4 regions of the Azospira sp. genome follow, and region 1 is predicted to be linked to each of the others. Evidence: predicted binding sites of a transcription regulator. Region 1 holds the regulator's gene; each other region holds the start of a gene.
The links. The regulator sigma-54, encoded in region 1, starts transcription at its own class of promoters, with help from an activator protein. The targets are predictions, from matches to a motif close to TGGCACGCTTNCTGCTNA.

Region 1 (7,624 bases):
CTTTGGCCGCGTCGGCGGCGCCGGCAACGGGAGCCAGGCCGATACAGGCCAGGGAACACAGGGCAAGCAGCATCTTTTTCATGGTGTCTCCGTCAGTGGTCAGGCAGGGCTTACCACTATGCGTTCGTCAAATATCGTCGTCAAGCAGCAGCTTCTGCTGCCGGGTGATGAATTCCTGCATGTTGTCGATGCCGCGCAGCTGCAGGATGCTGTTGCGCACCGCCGCCTCCAGCAGCACCGCCAGGTTGCGCCCGGCAGCCACCGGAATGACCACCTTGCGCACGGCCACGCCGAGGATCTCCTGGGTCTGGGCATCCAGGGGCAGGCGCGGCGCATCCACCCCGGCCACCGGCTTCTGCAGGTGCACGATCAGCTTGAGCTTCATTTTCCGCCGGGAGGCGGTCTCGCCGAAGATGGTGCGGATATTGAGCAGGCCCAGGCCCCGCACTTCGAGGAAGTCCCGCAGCATGCCAGGGCAACGGCCCTCGATGGTGGCGGGGGCGATGCGGGCCAGTTCCACCACGTCGTCGGCGACCAGGCCGTGGCCCCGGGAAATCAGTTCCAGGGCCAGTTCGGACTTGCCGACGCCGGAATCGCCGGTGATGAGGACGCCCATGCCCAGCACGTCCATGAAGACGCCATGCACCGACACCGTGTCCGCCAGGCGGCGGGAAAGGTAGATGCGCAGCAGGTCGATCACGGCCGAGCAGGGTTTGGCGGTGGTGAACAGGGGCGTGCCGGTGCTCTCGCAGCCCTCCAGCACGGCCGGCAGCACTTCCAGTCCCTCGGCGACGATGACGGCGGGGGGCTGGGCGGCGAAGATTTCGTTCATCTGCGCCTTGAGGCGCTCAGGATTGACCCGGCTCAGCCACTGGTACTCGGCGGCGCCGATGACCTGCAGGCGTTCCGGGTGGATCAGGTTGAGGTGGCCGACCACGTCGGCGCCGTAGTTGCCCCGCTCCCGGATCTCGATGGAGCGTTCGGCGCCCTGGGCCGCGACCCAGGTCAGGGACAGCTTGTCCTGGTGGTCCTCAAACAGCTGGCTGATGGAGATTTGCCGCATGGTTCCCCCAGTCGGTGAACAGGCGGTGGGCGTCGTCGGTGTTGTCGCAGGCGCCCAGGGCCTCGCGGAAGGCCCGGTCGGAGAAACGCTGGGCCAGCTCGGAAAGAATCTGCAGATGCTGCTCGGTGGCCTGTTCCGGCACCAGCAGCACGAACATCAGGCCGACAGGCTTGCCGTCGGGGGAATCGAAAGGCACCGGGGCGGACAGGCGCATGAAGGCGCCGGCGGCTTCCTTGAGCCCCTTGATGCGGCCGTGGGGAATGGCAACCCCCTGGCCCAGGCCGGTGGAACCGAGTTTTTCCCGGGCGAAGAGGCTGTCGAAAACCGTGGCCCGGGCGATGCCCAGGTTGTTCTCGAACAGCAGTCCGGCCTGCTCGAATGCCCGCTTCTTGCTGCTGGCTTCGAGGTCCAGCAGGATGTGGGCGGGAGGGAGGAGTTTGGCGATCAGATCCATGGGGCGGGAACCTTCCCCGAACAGCGGGATGGCGGCGGCAGGGCCGGTTGGAGACTGGGATTCAGGCAGGATACCTGGCGAAAAGTGGCGGGATCATAACGGAAAACGACCCCGCCGCCTATGCCTTTCGTCCCAGTCCCGGAGAGGGAATCAGATCACTCTTCGATGTGATTCTTGATGGTGTCGCGGTGGTGATCCTGGGCCTTCTGCTTGTACTTCTGCACCTGGCGGTCCAGCTTGTCGATCAGGGTGTCCACGGCGGCATACAGGTCGGCATCCTCGGCATCCACGTGGATGTCCTTGCCGGGCACGCGCACGGTGACTTCAGCCTTCTGCTTCAGCTTTTCCACGGTGAGGATGACGTTGACGTCGATGACGCTGTCGAAGTGACGCGTAACCCGCTCCAGCTTGGCAGTGACGTAGTCGCGGATCGCCGGGGTGACTTCCAGGTGATGTCCGGTGATGTGCAGGTTCATGGCTCGCTCCTTTTTTAGATGGACTTGCGTAGGTTGGCCGGCGAAATGTTGAGCGCTTCTCTGTATTTTGCAATGGTTCGACGCGCCACAACAATGCCTTGTTGGCCAAGAATTTCGGATATTTGACTGTCCGAAAGGGGTTTTCTGGGGTCTTCGGCCGCCACCAGCTGCTTGATCAGGGCCCGGATGGCGGTGGCCGAACAGGCGCCCCCCGTATCCGTGGCCACATGGCTGCCGAAGAAATACTTGAGTTCGAAAATGCCCCGGGGGGTGGCCATGTACTTCTGGGTCGTCACCCGGGAAACGGTGGATTCGTGCAGGCCCAGGGTTTCGGCGATTTCCCGCAGTACCAGGGGACGCATGGCCACCTCGCCGTGTTCGAAGAACTGGCGCTGGCGGTCCAGGATGGCCTGGGACACGCGCAGGATGGTGTCGAAACGCTGCTGCACGTTCTTGATCAGCCAGCGGGCCTCCTGCAGCTGGCCGGAGAGGCTGGAGCCGCGCTGCTTGGAGAGGATCTCGGCGTAGAGCCGGTTGATGCGCAGGCGCGGGTAGGCGTCCGGATTGATGCTGGCGGTCCACTGGTTGCGCACCTTCTTCACCACCACGTCCGGGGTGATGTAGCGGGCATCCAGGGGCGCGTACTGGGCGCCGGGCCGGGGGTTGAGGCTCTTCACCAGGTTGGTGACGGCGCGCAGGCGCTCGTCGTCGCAGCCCAGCAGCTTCTTCAGCTTGGTGAAGTCCCGGCCGGCCAGCAGTTCCAGGTGATGGCGCACCAGCTTCAGGGCCTGGTCCCGCACCTCGTCGGCCGGCAGGGCTTCCAGCTGCAGGGCCAGGCATTCGCCCGGAGTGCGGGCGCCGACACCGGTCGGGTCCAGGTGCTGCAGGTGGCGCAGGGCGATCTGCAGGTCGTCCAGGTCGATTTCCAGCTCTTCCGGCAGGGCTTCCTGCAGCTCCTCCAGGGGCTGGGTCAGGTAGCCGTCCTCGTCCAGAGCCTCGATCAGGAAGCTGACCAGCTGCCGGTCCCGCTCGGAGAGCTGCATCAGGCCCAGCTGCCAGTTGAGGTGGTCGCGCAGGGAGGTGTTGGCGGCCTGCACTTCCTGGAAGTCGGAATCCTCGTCCTCGTCGCGGGAGGCGGAAGGGTAGCTGCCTTCGGCAAACCAGTCCTCGCCTTCGCCCAGGCTGTCCCGGCTGTCGTCCCGGACTTCTTCGGGGCCGTGACTGTCGGCGCCTTCACCGGATTCGCCGCTATCGCCTTCCCGCGGGCCTTCGGCAGCAGCCTCGGCCGTACTGCCGGCGTATTCGCCTTCGCTCCCGCTGTAGGAGGGCTCGTAGTTCTCGTCCTCGCGCTCCAGCAGGGGGTTTTCCAGCAGATACTTCTCCAACTCCTGCTCCAGCTCGAGCGTCGACAGTTGCAGCAGCCGGATGGACTGCTGCAGCTGTGGCGTCAGGGCCAGGTGCTGCGAGAGTTTGAGTTGGAGGGTTGGTTTCATGGACCCGGGGCCGAAGGGGCCGGCGGCAATGAGCGGGTTGAGGGAAAGACTCGGAGACTGGGCTCGTCAGAGACGGAAGCTCTCGCCCAGATATACTTTTCGGACGTCTTCATTATAAACGATCTCATCCGGGCGGCCAGACGCCAGCACCCGGCCCTCATTGATGATGTAGGCCCGGTCGCAGATGCCCAGGGTCTCACGCACGTTGTGGTCGGTGATGAGCACGCCGATGCTGCGGTCCTTGAGGAAACGGATGATCTTCTGGATTTCCAGCACGGCGATGGGGTCCACGCCGGCGAAGGGCTCATCCAGCAGGATGAAACGGGGAGAGGTAGCCAGGGCCCGGGCGATTTCCACCCGGCGGCGCTCGCCACCGGACAGGGCGGCGGCATTGGAAGCGCGGATGTGGCCGATGTGCAGCTCTTCCAGCAGTTCCTCCAGGCGCAGGTCGATCTCGTGCTTGGGCAGCTTCTGCAGTTCCAGCACGGCGCGGATGTTCTCCTCCACGTTGAGCTTGCGGAAGACGGAAGCCTCCTGGGGCAGGTAGGAAATGCCCAGATGGGCCCGCTTGTGGATGGGGAAGTGGGTCACTTCCTGATTCTGCAGCTGGATGGAGCCGCCGTCGGAGGGCACCAGGCCGACGATCATGTAGAAACAGGTGGTCTTGCCGGCACCGTTGGGGCCCAGCAGGCCGACCACCTCACCGCTGCCCACCTCGAAGGACACGTCATGCACCACGGTGCGGGACTTGTAGCGCTTTTTCAGGTTGTTGGCGGAAAGCTTGGCGATGAGGTCGGGGTTCTGCTCGGACATGGGCTATCGGATTCTATGAATGCGGGGGCGTAAAGGCATTGTGCCAGAGGTGTCGCCCGGGGGTTCTACCAGTCGCTGCCGGACTCGTCGTCCCAGCCGCCCTGCAGCACCTGGCGGACGGTGGCGGCGGCAAAGCCGCGGCTGAGGAGGAAGCGGGTCTGTTTGGCCCGCTCGGCCAGATCGGCGGGCAGGGCGGCAAATTTCTTCTGCCACACTTGGCGCGCCCGTTCCAGCTCGCTGCCGCCCTGGGCCAGGGCCGCGGCGACGGTTTCCTCGGCCACGCCCTTCTGCCGTAGTTCCTGGGCCAGCCGGGCATCGCCGTAGCGGCGGGCGCGGATGGCGACCCTTTCACTGGCATAGCGGGCATCGGAAAGCTGGCGGCGGGCCGCCAGGTCGTCCAGCAGGGCCTCCAGCTCAGCCTCGGATTCTGCGTGGGGCGCCAGCTTGCGGGCCAGTTCGGCCCGGCTGTACTCCCGCCGCGCCAGCAGCCCCAGGGCCCGCTGGCGCAGGCTCGGGGTCATTCTCCGGCTGCGGCCGCCGGGGCGGGGTTGGCCACGCCCAGGGCTTCCCGGATCTTGCCTTCGATTTCCTGGGCAATGGCCGGGTTGGCCTTGAGGAATTCCCGGGAGTTGTCCTTGCCCTGGCCGATTTTCTCGCCCTTGTAGGAGTACCAGGCGCCGGACTTCTCGATCAGCTTGTTGGCCACCCCCAGTTCGATGATCTCGCCCTCGCGGGAGATGCCTTCGCCGTAGAGGATATCGAACAGGGCTTCGCGGAAGGGCGGGGAGACCTTGTTCTTCACCACCTTGACGCGGGTTTCGTTGCCGATCACCTCGTCACCCTTCTTGATGCCGCCGATACGGCGGATATCCAGGCGCACGGAGGCGTAGAACTTGAGCGCGTTGCCGCCGGTGGTGGTTTCCGGGGAACCGAACATCACCCCGATCTTCATGCGGATCTGGTTGATGAAGATGACCAGGGTGTTGGTCTTCTTGATGTTGGCGGTGAGCTTGCGCAGGGCCTGGCTCATCAGGCGGGCGTGCAGGCCCATCATGGAATCGCCCATCTCGCCTTCGATTTCGGCCTTGGGGGTGAGGGCGGCCACGGAGTCCACCACGATCACGTCCACACCGCCGGAACGCACCAGCATGTCGGCGATTTCCAGGGCCTGTTCGCCGTTGTCCGGCTGGGAGATGAGCAGCTCGCCGATGTTCACGCCCAGCTTCTGGGCGTACTGGGGATCGAGGGCGTGTTCCGCGTCGATGAAGGCGGCGGTGCCGCCCAGCTTCTGCATCTCGGCCACGACCTGCAGGGTCAGGGTGGTCTTGCCGGAGGATTCCGGACCGTAGATTTCCACCACCCGGCCCCGGGGCAGGCCGCCCACGCCGAGGGCCACGTCCAGGCCCAGGGAGCCGGTGGACACCACGTCCACGCCCTTGTCCACTTCGGTCTCGCCCATCTTCATGATGGCGCCCTTGCCGAACTGCTTTTCAATCTGCGCCAGTGCGGCGGTTAGTGCTTTGGCCTTGTTGTCGTCCATGACTGAATTCCCCAAAATCAAGCGGCTGATTATGGCACAAACCCTCCGGCCTACGCCAAGTTACCCGGACTACGTGTTATCCCCAGCATCAAAGGCCTTGGAACACCGCGGCAAAGCAGGGAAAATGGCGCAAATTATGCTAAAGCGATTATTGGCGCCCCCGGCCGCCGCTCCCCTCCCCGCTGCCCGCCTGCCCCTGCTCCCGGGGCTGCTGCTGGTGTTTGCCGCCTATCTGGCGGTGGCCCAGCTGACCATGGCCATCGGCACTGCCGGCCACGGCCTCTTCGTTCCCTTCTGGCCCCCCGCCGGCATTGCCCTGGCCGCCCTCGTCCTGGGTGGCGGCCGGCTGTGGCCGGCAGTGCTGCTGGCCACCCTGGGCAGCGCCCTCATCAGCGGCTTTGCTCCCCTCACCGGCTTGCTCATGGGCGCCGGCAACGCCCTCGGCGCCTGGGCCGGCTACCGTCTGCTGCGGGGCCCGCTGCAGTTCGATCCGCGCCTGGGCCGCCCCCAGGACGTGCTGCACCTGTGTTTCAGTGCCCCCGTGCTGGGCGGCGCCATCAGCGCCAGCCTGGGCGTCGGTGCTCTGAGCCTGGGCGGCAGCCTGGAGGCAGCCCAGCTGCTGCCCGCCTGGCGCGGCTGGTGGGTGGGCGACCTGGCCGGCACCCAGCTGCTGGCCCCCCTGCTGCTGGCCTGGCTGCAGCCCCGGGAAGGCCTGGACCAGGGCCGCTGGCGCCATCTGGCGGTGGCGGCGGTGGTCGCCGCCGCCCTCAGCAGCCTGTGGTTTTTCTCCGAGCGGGCCCCCGAATCCTTTGCCTACGCCGGCCTGCTGCTCCTGCTGACCCTGATCTGGATCGCCTTCAGCTGCGAATTGCGTCTGGTGACCCTGGCCCTGGCCACCACGGCCCTGACGGCCGCCGTCTTCGCTGCCCTGGGCACCGGCCCCTTCGCCAATATCGAGCCCCAGCTGGTGCAGGTGAAGCTGCAGGTGCTGATCGCCTCCCTCACCGCCGTGACCCTGGCCCTGGCCGCCGCCAACCGGCAGCGCCGCAGCGCCGAGGAGGACCGCAACCGGGCGGAGGAGCGCCTGGAACAGGTGCTGGACTCCCTCGACGACGTCATCTGGACCCTGGAGGCGGAGGAACGGCGTTTCTCCTTCGTCAGCGGCGCCACCCAGCGCCTCAGCGGTCATTCCGCCGCCGAGCTGTATGCAAACGCCATGCGCTGGGCCGACGACCTGCATCCGGCGGACCGGGAAGCCACCCTGGCCGCTTTCGAACGGCAGTTCGCGGGGGAAGCCGCCGACCAGGAATTCCGCATCATCCGCGACGGCGAGGTGCGCTGGCTGCGGGTCCGCAGCCATCCGGTGGTGGTGGCGGAGCGGGTGGTACGCATCCACGGCATCACCCAGGACGTCACCTCCCTGCACCGGGCCATGGACCGCCTCGCCGCCAGCGAGGAGCGCCTGCGCCGGGCCCTTGGCGCCTCGGAGGTGGGGGTGTGGGACTGGGCGGTGGAGACAGGCAATCTGCAGTTCGTCCTGGCCGTGGCCGACGGCAACGGCTACCGTCTGGCCGAGCGCAGCGTCGGCCTGGCCGAATGGGAAGCCAGCCTGCACCCGGAGGACCGGGCCCGGGCCATGCAGGCCCTGCTGGATTGCCGCGACGGGCGCAGTCTCCGCTTCCGCTGCGAATACCGCACCCACACCCGGCACGGCCACTGGCGCTGGTTCCGCGGCGAAGGCCAGGTGGTGGACAGCGCCGACGGCCAGGCCCGGCACCTGGCCGG
Region 2 (7,624 bases), on a different contig from region 1:
CCAAACTTCCCGCCTGAGGAGGCGCCATGAAACCCAAGAAGCACGTTTTCGTCTGTACCCAGGGCCGGCCCCCCGGCCATCCCCGGGGCAGCTGCATGCAGAGCGGCGGCCAGGCGGTGATGCAGGCCTTCCTCAACGAGCTGGGCAGCCGCAACGCCTTCGACCGCTTTGCCGTCACCGCCTGCGGCTGTCTCGGCCCCTGCGACGGCGGCCCCCACGTCCTGGTCTATCCGGACGGGGTGCTGTACCAGCACGTGCAGCCCGGCGACGCCGGGGAAATCTTCGACCAGCATCTGGAATTCGACGAGCCCCTGGAACGGCTGCGGGCTCCCGCCGGAGTATGGGACTAGATCTGGAAGACGGCGACCCGGCCGGCGGCGAAAGCATCCCCGGCTACTGCGGCGACCTCCCCGCCGCCACCGCGGCCCTGCTGCAGGAAGCCGCCGCCTGCGACGACGAACGGCGGGCCGAGTTCCTCATCCTCCGGGCCCATCACCAGTCCCCCTTCCACTTCGCCGTGTACCTGGCCCTGTACAAGTTCCACTTCTACCGCCAGCACTTCGAGGCGGCGGAACAGTGGATGCGGGCCGGCCTGGCGGCCAGCGCCCAGGCCGCCGGCTTTCCCCTGGATGCGCCGGCCCCGGCCCGCTTCGCCGAGCCCCTGGCGGCGGCGCCCCGCTTCTATCTTTTCTCCCTCAAGGCCCTGGCCTTCACCCTGCTGCGCCAGCAGCGCCCGGAGGAAGCCCGGGCCTACCTGGACCAGCTGCAGCGCCTGGACCCGGAGGATCGCATCGGCGCCGGCCCGGTCCGGGCGGTGGCCGCGGCGACGGCGTAAAGGGCGGCCCGGCGCGTCCATGGTTCCTGCTCCGGCCAGCCAGGCGCCGCCCCGGGCGGCCTGCCCCGAACTGCACCTGCCGCCGCCCCTGCCCGGCATCGTCGCCGCCGTCGGCGAGGACGAGCTGCGCTGGCTCTGCCTGCGCCTGGCGGAAGCCCTCCAGGCCGGGCCCCTGGCGGCGGTGTGGCAGCTGGAGGTGGATGAGTTCTCCGACCTCGCCGGCGAACTGGCCGAGCTGGTGGTGCACGGCCTGGCCGGCCGCCAGCGGCAGCGGGCGGTGATCGCCTGGGTCCGCCTGTGGGGCCGCCACGGCCCCCTGGCGCTGGACGAAGGGCTGCGCCAGTCCTGGCTGGGGCTGTGGTCCGGGCAGTTGCAGCGGGTGCCCCTGCCGGCCTACCTGGCCCGTCCCCTGGTGCGCTGGATGGAGGCCCTGACGGCCCAGTGGGTGCAGCCCGGTGCCGCCACGGTGCTGGCTTTTCCCCGGGCATCCCCCGGGTAGCGCCCGTGGTTTTCCCCGGGCTGTAATTTGCCCCCGTTTCCCCTAGACTGGCCTCAAAAACCACTCCCGGGAAGACGTCTTATGGCCATCAAGGAAAGCTGGCGCTGGATCGCCCTGGTGCTGCTGCTGGTATGCGGCATCGACCTGCGCCTGTACTTCCTGGCCCAGGACGAACGGCAGGCAACCCTGGCCCGGGCCCACGCCACCCTGCACACCAGCGCCAAGGTGCTGCTGGGCCGCATGGACCAGTTGCTCGATACCTACGACCGCACCCTGTCCGGCATCGGCGAGGCCATTGGTGCCCACGGCGGCCTCTCCCGCCGGCCCGATCTCTACCTGCACCGTCTGCTGCTGCGCCGCCACGCCATCACCCCGGGCCTCAACTGGCTGATGCTGGCCGGGACCGATGGCCGCATCGCCGAACTGTCGGACCGCTTCCCCGCCAGCGACGTGGACGACGTCTCCCAATGGCCGTTCTACCAGCTCCCCCTGCGTCATTGGGAGATGGGCCTGTACATCGGCCCGGCCCAGCGCTCGCCCCACTCCAACGAGCCCTTCGTCCCCGTCAGCCGCCGCGTCGAGAACGACGGCGAACGCCTCCTCGGCGTGGTGGCAGGCGGCATCAACCCGGAGCAGCTGCGCCGCCTGCTGGAAGACGAGGACCTGCCCCCCGGCTTCGCCCTGCACCTGCTGCTGGAAGACGGCCGGGCCCTGGCCTGCCTGCCCCTGGGTCCCGACTGCCTGGAACGCAACTGGCTGGCCGACCCGGGGCTGGCCCGCGCCATCCTGGCGGCACCCCACGGCCCCTTCGACAACGGCCGGGTCATCGGCGACGTGGTGGGGCCCGGCGCCTTTGCCCGCTCCGAGCGCTACCCGGTGCTGGTGGTGGCCACCGCTGACGAGGCCCGGGTGCTGGCGCCGTGGCGGGACAGCCTGCCCAGCTACTGGGTCATCGCCCTGGGCAGCAACATTGGCCTGGCGGCCCTGGCCTATTTTGCCTACCACCAACTGCTGCGCCGCCGCCGCGCCCTGGAGGCCCTGCGGGAAGCCAACCAGGGCCTGGAGGCCCGGGTGGCCCAGCGCACCGCGGAACTGCGCCAGCGCGAGGCCCAGGCCCGCACCTTCATGGACACCGCCATGGACGCGGTGGTCGTCCTCGACCAGGAACGCCGGGTGCTGGAATTCAACCGGGCGGCGGAGCGGCTCTTCGGTTTCCGCGCCGAGGAACTGCTGGGCCGCAGCGTGGAGGAGTTCATGCCGGAGCAGACGGTGCCGATCCACCGCGCCCTGCTGGCGGAAGCGGCCGCCGGCCATGCCGCCGATGGGGCCGGCCACGGCCGCGAGATGCTGGCCCGCGCCGCCGACGGCCGCGAATTCCCGGTGGAAGTGAGCATCGGCAGCACGGAACTGGCGGGGGGGCGGGTTTTCGTCGGCATCCTGCGCGACATCAGCGAACGCAAGGCGGTGGAAGAGGAGCTGCAGCGCCTGGCCACCACCGACGGCCTCACCGGCATTCTCAACCGCCGCGCCTTCACCGCCGAGGCCGAGCGCCTGGTGGCCCTGGCCCGGCGCCACGATCACCCCCTGGCCCTGTTCATCCTCGATGCGGACAAGTTCAAGAACATCAACGACAGCCACGGCCACCCGGTGGGCGACCAGGTGCTCCAGGCCCTGGTCCGTGCCATCGGCGGCGGCCTGCGCCAGAGCGACGTCTTCGGCCGCCTGGGAGGCGAGGAATTCGGCCTGCTGCTGCCGCAGACGCCGCCGGCCGGGGCCCACCAGCTGGGCCAGCGCCTGTTGCAGGCGGTGCGCCAGGTGCGGCTGCCCCTGGCCCAGGGCGAACTGTCCTTCAGCGTCAGCATCGGAGCCTCCCTCCTGGCCGGTCCGGGGGACGACCTGGAGGCCATGATGCACCGGGCCGATGCCGCCCTCTATGCCGCCAAGGCCGGCGGCCGGGACCGGCTGGCCTGGGAAGGCTGGCAGCCCCCCGCTGCCTGAGCGCACTGGCCTGGGGCGCGGGGTCCTCCGGGCGACCCAAGGCGGGGCCCGGCACCCGGCCCCGGGGCGCCCCCATTCCCGCCATTGCCGGGAAATTCCCCTAAGTCCTTGTCCGGCATGGGCTTTGCTAATCGTTATATATTCGAAAAATAACGAAGGAAAGCCGCCATGAACGACCAGCCCGTTAGCGACATTGCCGATCAACTCAGCCCCGACCGGGTCGCGCCCCTGCGCCTGTACCCGGTGGCGGGTATTCCCGGTCCCTTTGCCGTGGCCGCCGGCCACGACCGTCTGGCCTGGCTGGAGCGGGCCGCCGTGGCCGACGCCCTGGCGGTGGGCGCGGAGGCCGCCGGGGAGGCCCGCCGCGCCGCCGAGGAACTGAACAATCTGGCCGGCGAACGCCTGGCCGAATGGGAGGCAGAGGATGGTGGGGAAGGCAGTGGCCGCCTGCGCCTGACGCCCCGGGGCCGGCGCCTGGCCATGGTGCTGGTGGCACTGGCGGAGGAACGGCAACTGCTGCGCCAGCGCTGCGGCGGCCATTTCGATGCGGATCTGCAACTGCTGGAACGGGTGGCGGTGCGCACCAGCGCCCGCAACCAGTTCTGCGGCCGGGTGCAGGCGGTGGAGCAGGGGCCCCTGCTCGACCAGGTGCTGCTGGCCCTGCCCGGCGGTCGCCTGCTGCGGGCCAGCGTCACCCCGGAGAGTACCCGCTGCCTGGGCCTGGCTCCGGGCCAGGAACTGGTGGCCCTGGTCAAGGCCTCGGCCACCCTGGTGCTGGGCAGCGGCGAAGGCAGTGACTACGCCGACTACAACCGCCTCGGCGGCATCGTCCAGCGCATCCAGGAAAGCGGCGAACGGCGGGAGATCGTGGTGGACCTGGGCCACGGCCTCACCGGCGTCGCCAACGCCGGCGCCGACCTGGCCGAACCCTTCGCCCCGGGCCAGCCGGCCTGGATCGCCTTCCGTCCCTCGGCCGTGCTGCTGGGTCTCGTCGGCTAGACCAGCACCAGGCTCACCGCCACGTCCCGGGGCGGGGCGCTGTAGGGCCAGGAGGAGACCAGCAGGCGGGCGCCGCTGGCGGCGTAGGCCGCCGCGTTGCCGGGGTGGATGCCGCCGGCGGCGGCGAGGATGGGGCGGAGCTCGTGGCTGGCCAGCAGGTCGCGGCAGGCGGTGACGGCGGCGGGGCTGAATTTCTCCAGTTGCAGGATTTCGGCGCCGGCCCGGGCCCAGACCAGGGCCTCTTCGGCGCTATGCACCTCCACCGCCAGCTTGTGCTCCGGCAGGGCGCCATGGAGCCGGGCCGCGGTGGCGGCGGGGGGCTCGGCGAGAAAGCGGCGGTGCTCGGCGAAGAGCAGGAGGGACTCGGAGAGGCCCAGGCGGTGCATGACGGCACCGCCACAGCGCATCGCTTTCACCGCCAGGGCTTTGTTGCCCGGCGGCGTCTTGCGCGTGCAGGCCACCGGCAGGGGCGCCGCCGCGGCCACCAGTTCGGTAGCGGCGCTGGCCAGGCCGCTGCTCCATTCCAGCAGCACCTGGGCGCTTTTCCAGGCCCGGTGCAGGGCGGCGGCACTGCCCTGGGCTTCCAGGATGGGGGCGTCGGCGGCCAGGGCCTCGCCGCTGGCCACCAGGGGGCGTGCCGCGCAGCCGGCCAGGGTCAGCAGGCGGACCGCCTCCTCGACGCCGCACAGGGTCATGGGCTGGCGGGCCCGGCAGTCGAGGCGGCCGGCCTGGGGGCCGATGCCCAGGGCGGCGGTGGTGAGGTCGCCGTGGGGTACGTCGTCGGCCAGCAGCCGGGTCAGGTCGGCGTCGCCGAGGACACAGTCGGTGTCGACCGCAGGCGTGGCGGAGGGGGAATGAGGATGGGAAAGAGGAGCGGCGGCAACCATGGCGGGCTTTCGTCGTTGGCGCCGCGCCGGGGGCGCGGCTAGTGGCGGGAGGTGAGCAGGTCCTTCAGCTTGCACAGGATCAGGGTCGGGTCGAAACGTGTGTCGGGCAGCACCTCGCCGGCCAGCACCCGGGCCAGGGCCGCCGCCGGGTCGGTCTCGCCGGTGAGCAGCACCTGGGCGCCGTGCTTGGCCATGTGGCGGATGAAGCCGTCGCCGGCGCTGGCGGCGATGACCACTTCCACCCCGTCCAGGGGATGGGGGCCGTTGTCGTCGAAGTGGTGGATGACCTGTTCCTTGGCCAGCTCGATGCGTTCCCCGGCGGGCAGGGGCGCACCCGGCCGGCAGTCGTAGAGCAGCCACTGGCGGGCCTGGCCGGCATGGCTGGAGACGGTGGCGAAATCCTTGGCGGCGATGGCGATTTTCATGGTGTCGGAAATCCTACAAAGGGAGGCGGATGGCTCTTCAGAGCGAATTCCGTACCGCTTCGCCTTCCTTGCAAGGGCCGGTCTGGGAGGCAGAAGGGACGGCCTTCTCGACGATGCCATGCTGAATAGTGGCGTCCCGCTTGCCGTTGCGGGCAGCGCCTGCAGAAAACCCGAGTCGCGGCCTGGCGGTCGCCTTCGCCAGCCGTGCAGCCCTCAGGCCAGCAGGGCCACGGCCTTGATCTGGGCCCACACGTTTTTCCCCGGCTGCAGTTGCAGCTGGTCCCGGGAGCGGCGGGTGATGCGGGCCAGCAGGGGCGTGCCGCCGGCTTCCAGACGTACCAGGACGTGGGCCGGGGTGTCGGCGTCGGCGATGGCGGCCACCGTGGCCGGCACCCGGTTGAGGATGGAGCTGTCGTCCCGTTCCGAGAGGGAGAGGCTGACGTCCCGGGCCCGCACCTGGAAGCGCAGGCGCTTGCCCGGGTTTTCCGGGCCGTGGGCCACCTGCACCCGGCCGCCGGGGAAATCCAGGGCCAGCAGGTGGTAGGCGGCATCGTGGCCGGCCACGAGGCCTTCCACCACCACGCCGGCGTCGTCGCTCACCGCCGTGGGCAGGTCGAGACGGGCCAGGGTTTCCGCCAGGGGGCCGCTGGCCGCCACCTGGCCGTTGTCCAGCAGCACCAGGTGGTCCGCCAGGCGCGCCACTTCATCGGGGGAATGGGTGACGTAGAGCACCGGGATGTCCAGCTCCTCCCGCAGGCGGGTGAGATAGGGCAGGATCTCGGCCTTGCGCTTGCCGTCCAGGGCGGCCAGGGGCTCGTCCATGAGCAGCAGCCGGGGCGAGGCCAGCAGGGCCCGGGCGATGGCCACCCGCTGCCGCTCGCCGCCGGAGAGCTTGTCCGGGCGGCGGGCCAGGAGGTGGCCGATGCCCAGCAGTTCCACCGCCTGGGCCAGGTCCACCCGCCGTTCGGCGGCGGCCAGGCGCTTGCGGCCGAAGTCCAGGTTGGCCTCGACGCTGAGGTGGGGAAAGAGGCTGGCCTCCTGGAAGACATAGCCCAGGGGGCGACGATGGGTGGGTAGGAAGTGGTCGCCGTCCTGCCACACCTCGCCGTTCACCTCCAGGTAGGCGCCGGGGTGGCGCTCCAGGCCGGCGATGGCTCGCAGCAGGGTGGTCTTGCCCGAGCCGGAGTGGCCGAACAGGGCGGTGACGCCCCGGCCCGGCAGGGTCAGGTCTGCCGCCAGGGAAAATTCCCCGTAGGCGATGTGAAAGCGGGCGCGAATGGCCTGATCGTCGTTGGGCATTTCAGTAGCCATGGCGGCTCCTTGCCTTGCTGCCGTAGAGGGCCAGCAGCACCAGGAAGCTGAAGACCAGCATGCCGCCGGCCAGCCAGTGGGCCTGGGTGTATTCCAGAGCCTCCACGTGGTCGTAGATCTGCACCGAGACCACCCGGGTCTTTTCCGGGATATTGCCGCCGATCATCAGCACCACGCCGAACTCGCCCACGGTGTGGGCGAAGCCCAGGATGGTGGCGGTGACGAAGCCGGGCCGGGCCAGGGGCAGCACTACCGAGAAGAAGGTGTCCCAGGGCGAGGCCCGCAGGGTGGCGGCCGCCTCCAGGGGCCGTTCCCCCAGGGACTCGAAGGCCTGCTGCAGGGGCTGCACCACGAAGGGCATGGAGTAGAGCACGGAGGCCAGCACCAGGCCGGGAAAGGTGAAGGGCAGCAGGCCCAGGCCGAGGGACTGGGTCAGCTGGCCGATGGGGCCGTTGGGGCCCAGGGTCACCAGCAGGTAGAAACCGAGCACCGTCGGCGGCAGCACCAGGGGCAGGGCCACGGCGGCCCCCACCGGGCCCTTTAGCCAGGAGCGGGTGCGGGCCAGCCACCAGGCGATGGGCGTGCCGAAGAGCAGCAGGAGGAGGGTGGTGGTACCGGCCAGCTTGAGGGTCAGCAGGACGGCGTTCCAATCATCGGGACCGAAGGGCAT
Region 3 (7,624 bases), on a different contig from region 1:
AATAAAAAACGGAGCCAAATCAATGGCTCCGTTTCATTTATTGACAGGTTGTGAAAAGCTGGTTTTCAGAACGGAATGTCGTCGTCCATGTCGTCGAAAGACGGGGCCTTCTTCTTCGGCGCAGAGGCAGCGGGGGCGGAGGAACGGGGGCTGAAATCGCCGCCACCGAAGTCGTCGCCGCCGCCGTAGGAGGCACCGCTGCCGCCACCTTGGCCGCCCTGGCCGCCACGGCCGCCGAGCATCTGCATTTCGGTGGCTTCGATTTCGGTGGTGTAGCGTTCCTGGCCGTCCTTGTCCTGCCACTTGCGGGTGCGGATGCGGCCTTCGATATAGACGGAAGAACCCTTCTTCAGGTACTGGCCGACGATCTCGGCCAGCTTGCGGAAGAACACCACCCGGTGCCATTCGGTGGCTTCACGCTTCTCGCCGGAATTGCGGTCCTTCCAGGTTTCGGTGGTAGCCAGGCGGACAGTGGCCACAGCGTCACCGTTGGGCATGTAACGGGTTTCCGGATCGGCCCCCAGATTGCCCAAAAGAATCACTTTATTGACTGCAGCCATCGATGTTTCCCCAATAGTAAAAATGTTGAATTCAGGCCGGGCGCTGCTGGGCGCGGACCGGCGGTTTCATGGTCAGCCCCAGGGCCAGCCAGACGAGACTCAGGATTCCGGTACACCACCACACCGCATCGCCCCCCAGACGTTGCGCCAGCATACCGCCGACGGCGCCGCCAAGGAACAACCCGAGAGACTGGGTCGTATTATAAATGCCAAGTGCCGCTCCCTTGGCTTCCACCGGTGCGATACGGGAAATCAGGGAAGGCTGGGTCGCTTCCAGGATATTGAAGGCGACGAAAAAGGCGGTCAACAGCAGGGCCAGGGGCCACAGGCCCTGACCGAAGAGGCCGAAACCGGCCTGCACCAGGAGCAACAGGACCACGGCGCCGTTAAAGACCATTTTCATGCGGCCGTACTTCTCCGCCGCGATCACTGCCGGCACCATGAAGGCGAAGGACACCAGCACGGCAGGCAGATACACCTTCCAGTGCTCGGCCAGGGGCAGGTCGCCGGTCTTGACCAGGGCGGCGGGGATCAGCACCCACATGGCGGTCTGGGTCAGGTGCAGGACGAAAACGCCGAAGTTGAGACGCAGCAGCTGGGGATGGAACAGCACGTCGGCAAAGCGGGTACGGCCGCCATCCACCAGCACCTTGGGCGCCGGCGGTACCACCTTGTACAGGGCGACGATGGCCAGCAGGGCCAGCCCCCCGGTGAGAGCGAAGATGCCGGCCATGCCGATGGCGGCGTAGAGCAGGGGGGCCGCCACCAGGGAGAGGGCGAAGACCAGGCCGATGGAGGAGCCGATCATGGCCATCACCTTGGTGCGGTGCTGCTCCCGGGTGAGGTCGGCAGCCAGGGCGGTGACGGCGGCGGAAATGGCGCCGGCCCCCTGCAGCACCCGGCCGGCGATGATCATGGGCAGGTCGTCGGCGGCGGCCGCGATGAAGCTGCCCAGGGCGAACAACAGCAGGCCGAAGACGATCACCGGCTTGCGCCCGAAACGGTCCGAGGCGATGCCGTAGGGAATCTGGAACAGGGCCTGGGTGGCCCCGTAGATGCCGATGGCCAGGCCCACCAGCAGGCCATTGTCGCCACTGGGCAGGGTGTGGGCGTAGACGGCGAAGACCGGCAGGATGAGGAACAAGCCCAGCATGCGCAGGGCAAAGATGGAGGCCAGGCTGGCGCCGGCGCGGCGTTCCTCGGGGGTCATGGCATCGCCGGCGGGAGCGGCAGCGGTCAGGGGCTTGGCGGACACAGGGAGCAGGTAGGGATGGGGGGAAGAAGCAGGGGCGAATCTTAGCAGGTTTGCCCGGCGCCACGAAAAGCGCCGCAGCCCCACGGAGCCGCCGCCGGCCCATTCGTTCGGATTTCCGAACGCCATACCCGGCCTTTGTCCGGAAAGCCGAACAACACCCCCAAAACGACGGTCAAAACCCCATAAAAAACAAGCAACTAAAAACCAGACTCGCCCCCCTCCCGATGGCACGGCCCGTGCTGAAGAACAGGGACCGCCGCCGAGCGGGCACATCAGAACAGAGGAGACACCATGAACCAGCCACACCGCGTCGAACACGACCTGCTGGGCGACCGCAAGGTCCCGGCCGAGGCCTATTACGGCGTCCATACCCTGCGGGCGGTGGAAAATTTCCCCATCACCGGCACCCCCATCTCCATCTACCCGGACCTGATCCGGGCCCTGGCCCAGATCAAGCTCGCCGCCGCCAAGGCCAACGAGCAACTGGGCCTGCTGGAAGCCCCCCTGGCCCAGGCCATCGTCGCCGCCTGCCAGGAGGTAATCGCCGGCAAGCTGCACGAACAGTTCGTGGTGGACGTCATCCAGGGCGGCGCCGGCACCTCCACCAACATGAATGCCAACGAGGTCATCGCCAACCGGGCTCTGGAAATCATGGGCCACGCCAAGGGCGAGTACCAGCACCTGCACCCCAACCAGCACGTGAACATGAGTCAGTCCACCAACGACGTGTACCCGTCGGCGCTGAAGCTGGCCACCTACGTCGGCATCTTCCGTCTGGTGGACGCCCTGGCCTACCTGCGCCGCACCTTCGAGCGCAAGGCCGAGGAGTTCAAGGACGTGCTGAAGATGGGCCGCACCCAGCTGCAGGACGCGGTGCCCATGACCCTGGGCCAGGAATTCTCCACCTACGCCGTGATGCTGGGCGAAGACGAGGAGCGGTTGAAAGAAGCCGCCCTCCTGATCCGGGAAATCAACCTGGGGGCCACCGCCATCGGCACCGGCATCAATGCCCACCCGGACTACGCTCCCCTGGTCTGCCGCCTGCTGGCCGAGACCAGCGGCGTGCCGGTCATCACCGCCCCCAACCTGGTGGAAGCGACCCAGGACTGCGGCTCCTTCGTGCAGCTCTCCGGCGTCCTGAAGCGGGTGGCGGTGAAGCTGTCCAAGACCTGCAACGACCTGCGCCTGCTCTCCTCCGGCCCCCGCGCCGGCTTCGGCGAGATCAACCTGCCGCCGCGCCAGGCCGGCTCCTCCATCATGCCGGGCAAGGTCAATCCGGTGATCCCGGAAGTGGTGAACCAGATCGCCTTCGAGGTCATCGGCAACGACCAGACCGTCACCTTCGCCGCCGAGGCGGGCCAGCTCCAGCTCAACGCCTTCGAACCCATCATCGCCCACAGCCTGTTCAAGAGCGTCAATCACCTGCGTCAGGGCTGCCTGACCCTGGCCGACCGCTGCGTGGACGGCATCACCGCCAACCGGGATGCCCTGCGGGCCCGGGTGGAGAACTCCATCGGCATCGTCACCGCGCTGAACCCCTACATCGGCTACGCCGCCGCCACCTCGGTGGCTGCCGAAGCCCTGGAATCGGGCAAGGGCGTGGCCGAGATCGTGCTGGCCCGGGGCCTGATGAGCCGGGCCGAGCTGGACGACGTGCTGCGCCCCGAAGTGCTGACCCAACCCCGCGCCCTGCCCCACCGCCAGGGCTGAAACCGTTTGCCCCGGCAGCCCGCTGCCGGCCCCTTTTTTTCTGACTTTTACTGATCTTGACCGCCGCCCCCGCGGCAACGGAGCCCTTCGATGAAAATGAACAAGCTCACCACTTGGATCGTCCTGGCCATGCTGGCCGGGGTCGGCGTCGGCTATGCCTGCAACACCATGGCCCCCGACGCCGCCAGCGCCAAGGAAATTGCCGGCTATTTCAGCATCCTCACCGACATTTTCCTGCGCCTGATCAAGATGATCATCGCCCCCCTCATCTTCGCCACCCTGGTGGCGGGCCTGGCCAACATGGGCGACGCCAAGGCTGTCGGCCGCGTCGGCGGCCGCGCCCTGGGCTGGTTCATCTGCGCCTCCTTCTGTTCCCTCTTCATCGGCCTGCTCTTCGCCAATGTGCTGCAGCCGGGCCACGCCTTGAGCGTGCCCCTGCCCGAGTCCGCCGCCGGCCTCAACCTGAAGACCTCGGCCCTCAACCTGAAGGACTTCATCACCCACGTCTTCCCCAAGAGCATCATGGAAGCCATGGCCGGCAATGAAGTGCTGCAGATCCTGGTCTTCGCCGTGTTCTTCGGCCTGGCCCTGGGCCACCTGCACAACCAGGCCGCCCGCTCCCTGGTGAACACCATGGACGAAGTGGTGCACGTGATGCTGAAGGTCACCGACTACGTCATGCGCTTCGCTCCCTTCGGCGTCTTCGGCGCCGTGGCCGGTGCCATCACCACCAACGGCCTGGGCATGCTGCTGGTGTTCGGCAAGTTCATGCTCAGCTTCTACGTCGCCCTGGCCGCCCTGTGGGCCCTCCTGATCCTGGCCGGCTTCATCGTCCTGGGCAAGGACGTGTTCCGTCTCATCAAGCTGGTGCGCGGCCCGCTGCTGGTGGGCTTCTCCACCGCCTCCAGCGAGTCCGTCTATCCCAAGCTGATGGAACAGCTGGAGAAGTTCGGCATCAAGACCCGCGTCACCGGTTTCGTCCTGCCCCTGGGTTATTCCTTCAACCTGGACGGCTCCATGATGTACACCACCTTCCTGGCCCTGTTCATCGCCCAGGCCTACGACATCCCCATGAGCCTGACCGCCCAGATCACCATGCTGCTGGTGCTGATGGTCTCCTCCAAGGGTATCGCCGGTGTGCCGCGGGCTTCCCTGGTGGTGGTGGCCGCCGTGCTGCCCATGTTCAACCTGCCGGAAGCCGGCCTGCTGCTGGTGCTGGGCATCGACCACTTCCTCGACATGGGCCGCACCGTCACCAACGTGCTGGGCAATTCCATCGCCACCGCCGTGGTGGCCAAGTGGGAAGGGGCCATCGACCCGGTGAGCGAGGAGCTGGCCGAGGCCGAGGAATCCCTGCCGGTGCCGGAAGACGATTCCCTGGTCACCGCCAAGGCCGCTGCCTGATCCGTCCGGCCGGAGCCCCCATGTTCGCCCTGTTCCTGAAGAGCCTGCTGGGGGCCCTGGCCGTCCTGCTGATTGCCCTGCTGTCCCGCAGCAAGAGCTTTTTCATCGCCGGCCTGGTGCCCCTGTTCCCCACCTTCGCCCTCATTGCCCACGCCATCGTCGGCAGTGAGCGGGGCGGGGCGGACCTGCGCACCACGGCCATCTTCGGCCTGTGGTCCCTGCTGCCCTACGCGGTCTATCTGCTGGTGGTGGCCTGGCTCAGCCTGCGCTGCAGCCTGAGTCTGACCCTCGCCAGCGCCACCGCGGCCTGGCTGGGCAGCGCCGGCCTGCTGCTCCTGGCCTGGAGCCGCCTGTTCCCGCAAGGGAACTGAAGCATGTCGCGGGAGGCGCCCGGATTTGACCGGGGGCCGCCCGCCAAACGTTGTTTTATCCCTCCGCTTTAGGCCCGGCATACAATGCCGGGCACTTTTTTCCTTTATCGCCATGGATATCAACTGGTTCCTCCTCGCTCCCGCAGCCTTTTTCGCCGGCATGGTCGATGCCGTGGTGGGCGGCGGCGGATTGATCCAGATTCCCGTACTGCTTTCCCAGTTTTCCCAGACGGCCATCCCCACCCTCTTCGGCACCAACAAGGTGTCGTCCATCGCCGGCACCGGCGCCTCCCTCTGGCGCTACGCCCGGGCCGTCCCCATTCCCTGGGCCGTGGTTCTGCCTGCCACCCTGGCCGCCCTGGTGGGCGCCTGGCTCGGCGCCGCCGTGGTGGCCTGGCTGCCCCGGGAGGCCATGCGCCCCCTGGTGCTGGTGCTGATGCTGGCGGTGGCCATCTACACCTTCCGCCGCAAGGACTTCGGCCATAGCGCCAGCCGCGAGCTGGTGCCCGCCGACCGCTGGCGCGGCGCCCTCCTGGGCCTGACCATCGGCTTCTACGATGGTTTCTTCGGCCCCGGCACCGGCAGTTTCCTCATCTTCGGTTTCGTCCGCCTGTTCGGCATGGATTTCCTCAAGGCCTCGGCCAGCGCCAAGGTCATCAACGCCGCCACCAACCTTTCCGCCATCGCCTTCTTCGCCAGCCACGGCCCCATCCTGTGGACCGTGGGCCTGATCATGGCCGCCTGCAACCTGGCCGGGGCCCAGGTCGGCACCCTGCTGGCCCTCAAGCGGGGCGCCGGCTTCGTGCGCCAGGCCTTCCTCGTCGTGGTGGCCGTGCTCATCGTCAAGCTGGCCTGGGACATGTTCGCTCCGGCCGCCTGAGCCCCCGCAAAGGGCCCGGGACCGGCATAATCCGGAAATCCGAACGGGGCTTCCCTCCACCACCGCCACGCTCCATGCCACCCAGCCAGCGCCTCTTCCGCCTCGCCATCCTGCTCCTGGGCTTCGCCGCCCTGGTGGGCGGCACCAGCCTGCTGGCCTTCCGCTTCAGCCTGGCCATGGGCCTGGCCGAACTGCAGGCCACGGGCCGGCACCGGCTGGACCTCTACGCCACCAGCCTGGAGCGGGAAATCGACAAGTACGCCTACTTCCCCACCACCCTGGGGCTGGAAAAGGACGTGCTGCACCTGCTCACCACCCCCAAGCCCACACCGGCCCAGATCGAGCAGCTCAATCTATACCTCGAGCAGCTCAACGAGCGGGCCGGCACCCTTTCCATCTACGTCCTCAACGTCAATGGCCGGGTCATGGCCACCAGCAACTGGCGCCGGCCGGATAGCTACCTGGGGGAAGACCTCTCCTTCCGCCCCTATTTCCGCCAGGCCATGGATACGGGCAGCGGCCGTTTCTTCGGCATTGGCACCACCCGGGGCGAGCCGGGCTACTACCTGACCTCGGCCCTGACCAACGCCCAGGGCACGGTGGGCGTGGCAGTGCTCAAGGTGGGCTTGCAACAGCTGGAAAAGACCTGGTCCACCGTGGAGGCTCCGGCCCTGGTGGCGGACGAGAACGGCGTGGTCATCCTGGCTTCGGTGCCGGACTGGAAATTCACCACCCTGAAGCCCCTGGACGATGCCACCCGCCGTGCCTTCGACCAGACCCAGCAGTACAACCGCCGCGCCCTCAACCCCCTGGGGGTGGTGGAGCTGGCGGAACTGGACCACGGCGCCCGTCTGGTGCGCCTGCCTAAGGCCGGGCCGGAGATGGTTTCCATGTTCCCGGTGGCCGGCAAGTTCCTGGCCCAGACCCAGCCCCTGCCGGGCACCCCCTGGACCATCACCGTTTTCTCCCACCAGGAGCAGGTGCGTGAAATCGCCGCCAACCGGGCCGCCCTGGCCGGCATCGGCGCCGCCTTCCTGTGCATCCTGGCCCTCATGTTCAACGAACGCCGCCGCCATGTGCGGGACCGGTTGGCCGCCCGGGAAGCCCTGCAGAAGGCCCACGACGAGCTGGAACGCAAGGTGGAGGAGCGCACGGCCGACCTCTCCGCCGCCAACACCCGCCTGCAGGAAGAAGTGGCGGAGCGCACCCGGGCCGAACGCACCCTGCGCGCCGCCCAGGACGAACTGGTGCAGGCCGGCAAGCTGGCGGTGCTCGGCCAGCTCTCCGCCGGCGTCGCCCACGAGCTGAACCAGCCCCTGGCGGCCCTGCGCACCCTTTCCGGCAACGCCCGCAAATTCCTCGCCCGGGGCGACCAGGAAACCGCCGGCAGCAACCTGGAGCGTATCGGCGAACTGGTGGACCGCATGGGCCGCCTCACCGGCCA
Region 4 (7,624 bases), on a different contig from region 1:
CGCCCCTTCGTCCTCTCCGGCAAGGAAGTGACCATGGTGCCCGGCGGCCTCACCCGGGTGGCCCTGCAGGAAGGCTCCCTGGTGGTGAACTCCTCCCAGGGCGGCGGCACCAAGGACACCTGGGTGCTGGAATGAGAAACCTTGCCACAGAGGGCACAGAGAACACAGAGGGTAAGACCGTGGCTGCGGCCGGCGTGTTGCCGCGAAACGTGCGGACCCGGAACGTTTCTGCTTGTTCTCTGTGATCTCTGTGTCCTCTGTGGCTAAAAAAGACTAGGAAACCATCATGCTCAGCCGAACCGCCGATCACCTCTACTGGATGGCCCGCTACATCGAGCGGGCCGAGAACCTGGCCCGCCTGCTGGACGTCACCTACCAGATGTCCCTGGTGCCCCAGTCGCCGGAAGCGGCGAACCAGAACTGGAACGCCATCATCGTCCTCAACAGCCTGGAAGAGCCCTTCGCCAAGGCCTACGGCGAGCCCAGCGCGGAAAACGTGCTGCGCTTCATGGTGCGGGACGAAAGCAACTTCTCCTCCATCTACAGCTGCCTGCGGGCGGCCCGGGAAAACGCCCACGCCGTGCGCGGCACCCTCACCACGGAGATGTGGGAGACCATCAACGCCGCCTGGATCGACCTGCGGGCCCAGAGCTTCGAGCAGATCATGGCCGGCGGCATCACCGAGTTCTTCGAATGGGTCAAGCTGCGCTCGGCCCTGACCCGGGGCGTCACCTTCGGCACCCTGCTGCAGGACGAGGCGGCCCACTTCATCCGCATGGGTGGCCTCCTGGAGCGGGCCGACAACACGGCCCGCATCCTGGACGTGAAATACCACTTCCTGCAGCCCAACGGTGAAGGGGAGGAGGGCGGCGTCACCGACTTCTACCAGTGGGGCGCCCTGCTGCGCTCCCTTTCCGCCTTCGAGGTGTACCGCAAGGTGTACCGGGACGTCATCACCCCGGCCCGGGTGGCGGAGCTGCTGATCCTGCGCATGGACATGCCCCGTTCCCTGCACCACTGCCTGGACAAGGTGAATCACCTGCTGGGCCTGGTGGGCAACCGCCAGTCCAGCGAGACCCTGCGCCGGGCCGGCCTGCTGCATTCGCGCCTGCACTACGGCCGCATCGACGACGTGCTGGAGGATGGCCTGCACGAGTACCTGACCGAGTTCATGGACGACATCTACGACCTGGGCAACCGCATCTCCCAGGACTTCCTGGTGCCGGCCTGAGGCGCACCAGTCGGGGAGGCGCCGGCGGCAGCTGCCGCCGGCCTTTATTCACCATCATAAAAACAGCGACGACGACATGACTTACTGCGTGGCAATGCGGCTCGATGCCGGCCTGGTCTTCCTTTCCGATTCCCGCACCAACGCCGGGGTGGACCACATCAACACCTTCCGCAAGATGACCGTGTGGGAGCGCCCGGGGGAGCGCATGCTGGTGCTGATGACCTCGGGCAACCTCTCCATCAGCCAGTCCGTGGTCAATGTGCTGAACGAGCACCTGGCGGCCACTGACAAGCCCAATCTCTACAACGCCCCCAACCTGTTCGAGGCGGCGCGCCTGGTGGGCGACGCCCTGCGCGAGGTGCACCAGCGGGATGCGGCGGCCCTCAAGGAATTCGGCGTCGATTTCGCCGCCGCCTTCATCCTCGGCGGCCACATCCACGGCGAGGAGCCGCGCCTGTTCCAGATCTACGCCGCCGGCAACTTCATCGAGGCGACCCACGACACGCCCTATTTCCAGATCGGCGAATCCAAGTACGGCAAGCCCATCATCGACCGGGTGGTGAAAAAGGCCACCAGCCTGGAGGAGGCCTCCAAATGTGCCCTCATCTCCATGGATTCCACCATCCGCTCCAACCTTTCCGTGGGCCTGCCCCTGGATCTGCTGGTCTACGAGAGGGGGGACTTCAAGGTCACCCACCAGATCAAGATCGGCGCCGACGATCCCTACTTCAACCAGATCCGCACCCAATGGGGCGAACGCCTGCGCCAGGTCTTCGCCGAACTGCCCGACCCGGCCTGGGACTAAGGCCGGGAGCGGGCCGGCAGGCAACAAAAAAGGCGCCCGCGGGCGCCTTTTGCTTGGGCCGGGAAACGGCTCAGGGCTTGTTCACTTCCACCGCCGGATAGACGTAGGAGAACTTCTCGTTGCCCTTGAACAGTTCCAGGACGAAGGGCTGGGCCAGCTGGTAGAGGTCCAGGCGGGTGTAGTCCTGGCCCGGCACGGCGCCGCCGTTGAGCAGGGAGGTCTCGATGTTGTAGGCGATGGCGTAGAACTCGTCGGCCAGGTCCAGGGCGCCCATCAGGTCGGCGGCACCCAGCAGGCGCTGGGGCGCGGCGCTTTTGGTTGCCGGCTTGGCGGCAGCAACGGGCTTGGTGGCGGGCTTGGTGCTGGCGGCCGGCTTGGCGACGACCGGCTTCGCTGCCGGCTTGGCCACGGGTTTGGCAGCAGCTTTGGCCACGGGCTTGGCTGCGGGCTTCGCTGCCGGTTTGACGGCGGCTTTGGCGACGGGCTTGCTGGCGGGCTTGGCGGCGGTGGCGGCTTTGACGGGGGCTTTGGTGGCCATGGCGGTTTTCCTGTTTATTTGCGGCCGAATTTTTCGGCCAGGGCGGTGAGCTTGGCGGCGCGCTGGGCTTCCGCCTTCTTGGCATCTTCTTCGGCCTTCTTGGCGGCGGCTTCGGCGCGGCGTTGTTCGGCCTGTTTCTTGAAGCGTTCCTTCAGCACTTCGGCGGCGTGCTGGCGGTGTTCCTCGGCCACCTCGCCGGCGGCGTTGCCCTGCAGGTCGTGGCGCTGGGTGGCCTTCTCCATGTTCTTCAGGTAGCGGACCGAGTTGGTGTGGCGGAACAGGCTCACCTTCAGCAGCTTGGGGTCGATTTCCGGATACAGGGCGGCCAGTTGCTGGTTGATGCCGATGGCCAGGGGCAGGTGGTCGCGGAAAACCTGGAATTTTTCGCTCAGTTCGGCGAGGAATTCGCGGGGCGTGCTGAAGGCGGGAGAGGTCATCTGGGTGTTGGGTTGAAATGCGGAAGGGTGGGAGGTTATCACGCAGGGAAAATGCTGCAACTGGGCTGTAACAGGGGGCTGGGGCTCCCGTTCCTGGTGCGCCAGGGGCAGATGTGCTCCGGGATGGTGCGGATGATGGCCGGCGGCCGGCCCGGGGCCCAGTATCCATGCGCTTCTCCAGGGGGTGACCCGTCCTGGGGCATGGCCCGTCTCTTGCTAAATCCGGCTATCGCCCATCGCCCGGAGCCGCCCCGTGTCCATCCACGTCGCGCTGAACCACGTCACCCATTACCGCTACGACCGGCCCATCGCCCTGGGGCCCCAGGTGATCCGGCTGCGTCCGGCGCCCCACAGCCGCACCCCCATCCTCTCCTATTCCCTCAAGGTGACGCCGGGAGAGCACTTCATCAACTGGCAGCAGGACCCCCAGGCCAACTGGCTGGCCCGCCTGGTTTTCCCGGAGAAGACCCGGGAGTTCCGGGTGGAGGTGGATCTGGTGGCCCAGATGTCGGTCATCAATCCCTTCGACTTCTTCCTCGAACCCTATGCGGAGGAGGTGCCCTTCGCCTATGAGGCCTGGCAGCGGCACGAACTGGCACCCTATCTGTACACCCTGCCGGCGACGCCGAAATTTCAGGCCTATCTGGCTTCCATCTCCCGGGAGAAGTGCCGCAGCGTGGATTTCCTGGTGGCCCTCAACGCCCGCCTGGCCCGGGACATTTCCTACCTGATCCGCCTCGAGCCCGGGGTGCAGACGCCGGAAGAGACCCTGGCCAAGGGCTCCGGTTCCTGCCGTGACTCGGCCTGGCTGCTCTGCCAGCTGCTGCGCCACCTGGGCCTGGCGGCCCGCTTCGTTTCCGGCTACCTGATCCAGCTCACCGCCGACGTCAAATCCCTGGACGGTCCCTCCGGTCCCGCAGCCGATTTCACCGACCTGCACGCCTGGTGCGAGGTGTACCTGCCCGGCGCCGGCTGGATCGGCCTGGACCCCACCTCCGGCCTCTTCGCCGGCGAGGGGCACATTCCCCTGGCCGCCTCCCCCGAGCCTTCCTCGGCGGCGCCCATCAGCGGCGCCCTGGAGCCGTGCGAATGCGAGTTCGGCCACACCATGGGCGTTACCCGCATCTGGGAAGCGCCCCGGGTGACCAAGCCCTACAGCGAGGAACAGTGGTCCCGCATCGAAGCCCTGGGGCAGACGGTGGACAGCGACCTGGCGGCCCGGGACGTGCGCCTGACCATGGGCGGCGAGCCCACCTTCGTCTCCATGGACGACCCGGACGGGGCCGAGTGGAACACCGAGGCCCTGGGGCCGAAAAAGCGCCTGCTGGCGGCCGACCTGTTCCACCGCCTGCGGCAGAAGTACGCCCCCCGGGGCTTCATGCATTTCGGCCAGGGCAAGTGGTATCCGGGGGAACAGCTGCCCCGCTGGTCCCTCAACTGCTACTGGCGCCAGGACGGCGAGCCCCTGTGGCAGCGGCCCGAGCTGTACGCCGACGAGTCCCGGGACTACGGCGTCGATGCCGCCCGGGCCGGCGCCTTCCTCGGCGAAGTGGCGCGGCGCCTGGGCCTGGAGGAAAAGCATGTGTTCCCCGCCTACGAGGACGCCTTCTACTACCTGTGGCGGGAGCGGCGCCTGCCGGCCAACGTGGATCCCTTCGACGCCCGCCTCGACGATCCCCTGGAGCGGGCGCGCCTGGCCAAGGTGTTCACCCGGGGCCTGGAGCAGGCCGTGGGCCAGGTGCTGCCCCTGGGCAAGACGGCCGCCGGCCGCTGGCAGAGCGGTTCCTGGTTCCTGCGCAGCGAGCGCTGCTACCTGATCCCCGGCGACTCTCCGGTGGGCTACCGCCTGCCCCTGGATTCCCAGCCCTGGGTCAGCCAGTCCGACTACCCCTACCTCAATCCGCCGGACCCGGCGGCGCCCCGGGCGCCCCTGGCCCGCCACGCCGAACTGCGGCGGCAGGTGCCGGGCATTCCCACGAAGGTCATGCCTGGCAGGCAGGCAGCAAGCGCTTCTCCGGGTGGCCTGCCTGGAGAAGCAAGTGGGGAGCGGGCCCCGGGGCATCACCAATCCGCCGCCTGGATCACCCGCACCGCCATGTGCGCCGAGCCCCGTAACGGCGTGCTCTACATTTTCATGCCCCCCGTGGGCTGTCTGGAGGACTACCTGGAAGTGCTGGCGGCGGTGGAAGCCACCGCCGAGGCCCAAGGCCTGCCGGTCATGTTCGAAGGCTACGAGCCGCCCCGGGACCCGCGCCTGGAAGTGTTCCGGGTGACGCCGGACCCGGGGGTGATCGAGGTGAACATCCACCCGGCCAAATCCTGGGACGAACTGGTGGAGCGCACCAGCCACCTCTACGAGGCGGCCCGGGAAACCCGCCTCTCGACCGAGAAGTTCATGCTCGACGGCCGCCACACCGGCACCGGCGGCGGCAACCACTTCGTCCTCGGCGGCGCCACGCCGGCCGACTCCCCCTTCCTGCGCCGGCCCGACCTGCTGCGCAGCCTCATCTCCTACTGGCACAACCACCCCAGCCTGTCCTACCTCTTCTCCGGCCTCTTCGTCGGCCCCACCTCCCAGGCACCGCGGGTGGACGAGGCCCGCAACGACAGCCTCTACGAGCTGGAGACCGCCTTCCGCCAGTTCCCGCCGCCGGGGGAGGGAGGCGCCCCCTGGCTCACCGACCGGCTGCTGCGCAACCTGCTCATCGACGTCACCGGCAACACCCACCGGGCCGAGTTCTGCATCGACAAGCTGTTCTCCCCCGACGGCCCCACGGGGCGCCTGGGCCTGCTGGAACTGCGGGCCTTCGAGATGCCGCCCCACGCCCGCATGAGCCTGACCCAGCAACTGCTGCTGCGGGCCCTGGTGGCCCGCTTCTGGGCCCGTCCCTACGCCCCGGAGCGGCTGGCCCGCTGGGGCACGGAGCTGCACGACCGCTTCATGCTGCCCCACTTCATCGCCCAGGATTTCGCCGACGTGGTGACGGAAATGCAGGCGGCGGGCTACGCCTTCGACCCGGCCTGGTTCGCGCCCCACCTGGAATTCCGCTTCCCCCGCATCGGCGACTTCGCCGTACGCGGCGTCGCCGTGGAGCTGCGCCACGCCCTGGAGCCCTGGCACGTCATGGGCGAGGAGGGCGCCGCCGGCGGCACCGTGCGCTATGTGGATTCCTCCGTGGAGCGGCTCCAGGTCAAGGTCACGGGCCTGCCGCCGGACCGCTACCGCCTTACCTGCAACGGCCATGCCGTGCCCCTGCAGCCCACCGGCACCGTCGGCGAGTTCGTCGCCGGGGTGCGCTACCGGGCCTGGCAGCCGGCCGCCTGCCTGCATCCCACCATCGGCGTCCATGCGCCCCTGACCTTCGACCTGGTGGATACCTGGATGGACCGCTCCCTGGGCGGCTGCCAGTACCACGTGGCCCATCCGGGCGGGCGCAATTTCGAGGCTTTTCCGGTCAATGCCTTCGAGGCCGAGAGCCGGCGTCTGGCCCGCTTCTTCCCCATGGGCCACACTCCGGGTCCCCTGGCGGGCCGGGGCCAGGCGGCGGCGCCGCAGAACCCGGAATTCCCGTTTACGCTAGACTTGCGCCGCCAGGGCCGGCCCTAGTCCCTCCCTGGAAAAAACCACCAGCGCGGCGCCCCTTTTCCCCGCCGCGCTTTTTTGCGGAACGCCATGGCGCGCACCCTTCTCTCCATCTATCCCGATTCCGCCGGCCGCTACGACGAAATGCTCGCCGCCGGCGGCGCGGTGCGTCCCCACTGGCAAGCCTTCTTTTCCCACCTGGACGCCGCCTCGCCGGAGCAGATGCGGGCCCGCCTGGCCTTCGTGCAGCGGCGCATCCAGGAAAACGGCGTCACCTACAACGTCTATGCCGACCCCAAGGGCACCGACCGGCCCTGGGAACTGGACCCCCTGCCGCTGATCATCCCCGCCGACGAGTGGCGCCAGCTCGCCGCCGCCGTGGCCCAGCGCGCCACCCTGCTCAACGCCGTCCTGGCCGACCTCTACGGCCCCCAGGACCTGCTGGCCTCGGGCCTGCTGCCGCCGGCCCTGGTGTACGGCCACGGCGGCTTCCTCTGGCCCTGCCGCCAGGTGCGCCAGCCCGGCGACACCTTCCTCCATTTCTACGCCGTGGACCTGGCCCGCTCGCCGGACGGCCGCTGGTGGGCCATCGCCGACCGCACCCAGGCCCCCTCCGGCGCCGGCTATTCCCTGGAAAACCGGCTGATCGTCTCCCGGGTCTTCCCCGACCTCTTCCGCGACCTGAAGGTGGAGCATCTGGCCGGCTTCTTCCGCAGCGTCCAGGAGAGCCTGGCCCACTACGCCCCGGACAGCGGCGAGGGCGGCGAGCCGCCCCTGATCGTGCTGCTCACGCCCGGGCCCTACAACGAAACCTACTTCGAGCACGCCTACCTGGCCCGCTACCTGGGCTTCCCCCTGGTGGAAGGGCCCGACCTGACGGTGCGGGGCGAGACCGTCTTCCTCAAGACCCTCACCGGCCTGAAACGGGTGCACGCCATCCTGCGCCGCCAGGACGACGACTTCTGCGACCCCCTGGAGCTGCGCGGCGATTCCGCCCTCGGCGTGCCCGGCCTGCTGCAGGCGGTGCGGG

Region 2: a site for sigma-54 is predicted at 3,446-3,463, ahead of OEL49_RS14630 (TOBE domain-containing protein). Genes of this name have one in related genera too.
Region 3: a site for sigma-54 is predicted at 2,041-2,058, ahead of aspA (aspartate ammonia-lyase). Genes of this name have one in related genera too.
Region 4: a site for sigma-54 is predicted at 3,214-3,231, ahead of OEL49_RS01275 (DUF2126 domain-containing protein). Genes of this name have one in related genera too.

The regions. Positions count from the first base shown of each region.
Region 1 covers NZ_JAOTRW010000006.1:223,934-231,557, reverse strand. Annotated here, with positions in the region: gene OEL49_RS10845 (PsiF family protein) at 1-82, opposite strand, end outside; gene hprK (HPr(Ser) kinase/phosphatase) at 128-1,063, opposite strand; gene ptsN (PTS IIA-like nitrogen regulatory protein PtsN) at 1,032-1,517, opposite strand; gene hpf (ribosome hibernation-promoting factor, HPF/YfiA family) at 1,673-1,993, opposite strand; gene OEL49_RS10825 (RNA polymerase factor sigma-54) at 2,008-3,486, opposite strand; gene lptB (LPS export ABC transporter ATP-binding protein) at 3,553-4,299, opposite strand; gene recX (recombination regulator RecX) at 4,365-4,820, opposite strand; gene recA (recombinase RecA) at 4,817-5,839, opposite strand; gene OEL49_RS10805 (PAS domain S-box protein) at 5,976-7,624, shown strand, end outside.
Region 2 covers NZ_JAOTRW010000009.1:189,522-197,145, reverse strand. Annotated here, with positions in the region: gene OEL49_RS14655 (ferritin-like domain-containing protein) at 1-17, shown strand, start outside; gene OEL49_RS14650 ((2Fe-2S) ferredoxin domain-containing protein) at 27-350, shown strand; gene OEL49_RS14645 (hypothetical protein) at 341-835, shown strand; gene OEL49_RS14640 (hypothetical protein) at 855-1,334, shown strand; gene OEL49_RS14635 (sensor domain-containing diguanylate cyclase) at 1,416-3,332, shown strand; gene OEL49_RS14630 (TOBE domain-containing protein) at 3,501-4,331, shown strand; gene modD (ModD protein) at 4,328-5,218, opposite strand; gene OEL49_RS14620 (NifB/NifX family molybdenum-iron cluster-binding protein) at 5,257-5,643, opposite strand; gene modC (molybdenum ABC transporter ATP-binding protein) at 5,857-6,954, opposite strand; gene modB (molybdate ABC transporter permease subunit) at 6,944-7,624, opposite strand.
Region 3 covers NZ_JAOTRW010000002.1:558,459-566,082, forward strand. Annotated here, with positions in the region: gene ssb (single-stranded DNA-binding protein) at 66-560, opposite strand; gene OEL49_RS02525 (MFS transporter) at 592-1,770, opposite strand; gene aspA (aspartate ammonia-lyase) at 2,107-3,525, shown strand; gene OEL49_RS02535 (dicarboxylate/amino acid:cation symporter) at 3,616-4,929, shown strand; gene OEL49_RS02540 (GlpM family protein) at 4,950-5,300, shown strand; gene OEL49_RS02545 (sulfite exporter TauE/SafE family protein) at 5,413-6,180, shown strand; gene OEL49_RS02550 (sensor histidine kinase) at 6,255-7,624, shown strand, end outside.
Region 4 covers NZ_JAOTRW010000002.1:281,391-289,014, reverse strand. Annotated here, with positions in the region: gene OEL49_RS01300 (circularly permuted type 2 ATP-grasp protein) at 1-135, shown strand, start outside; gene OEL49_RS01295 (alpha-E domain-containing protein) at 287-1,231, shown strand; gene OEL49_RS01290 (proteasome-type protease) at 1,308-2,036, shown strand; gene OEL49_RS01285 (hypothetical protein) at 2,107-2,574, opposite strand; gene OEL49_RS01280 (ProQ/FINO family protein) at 2,589-3,011, opposite strand; gene OEL49_RS01275 (DUF2126 domain-containing protein) at 3,265-6,618, shown strand; gene OEL49_RS01270 (circularly permuted type 2 ATP-grasp protein) at 6,685-7,624, shown strand, end outside.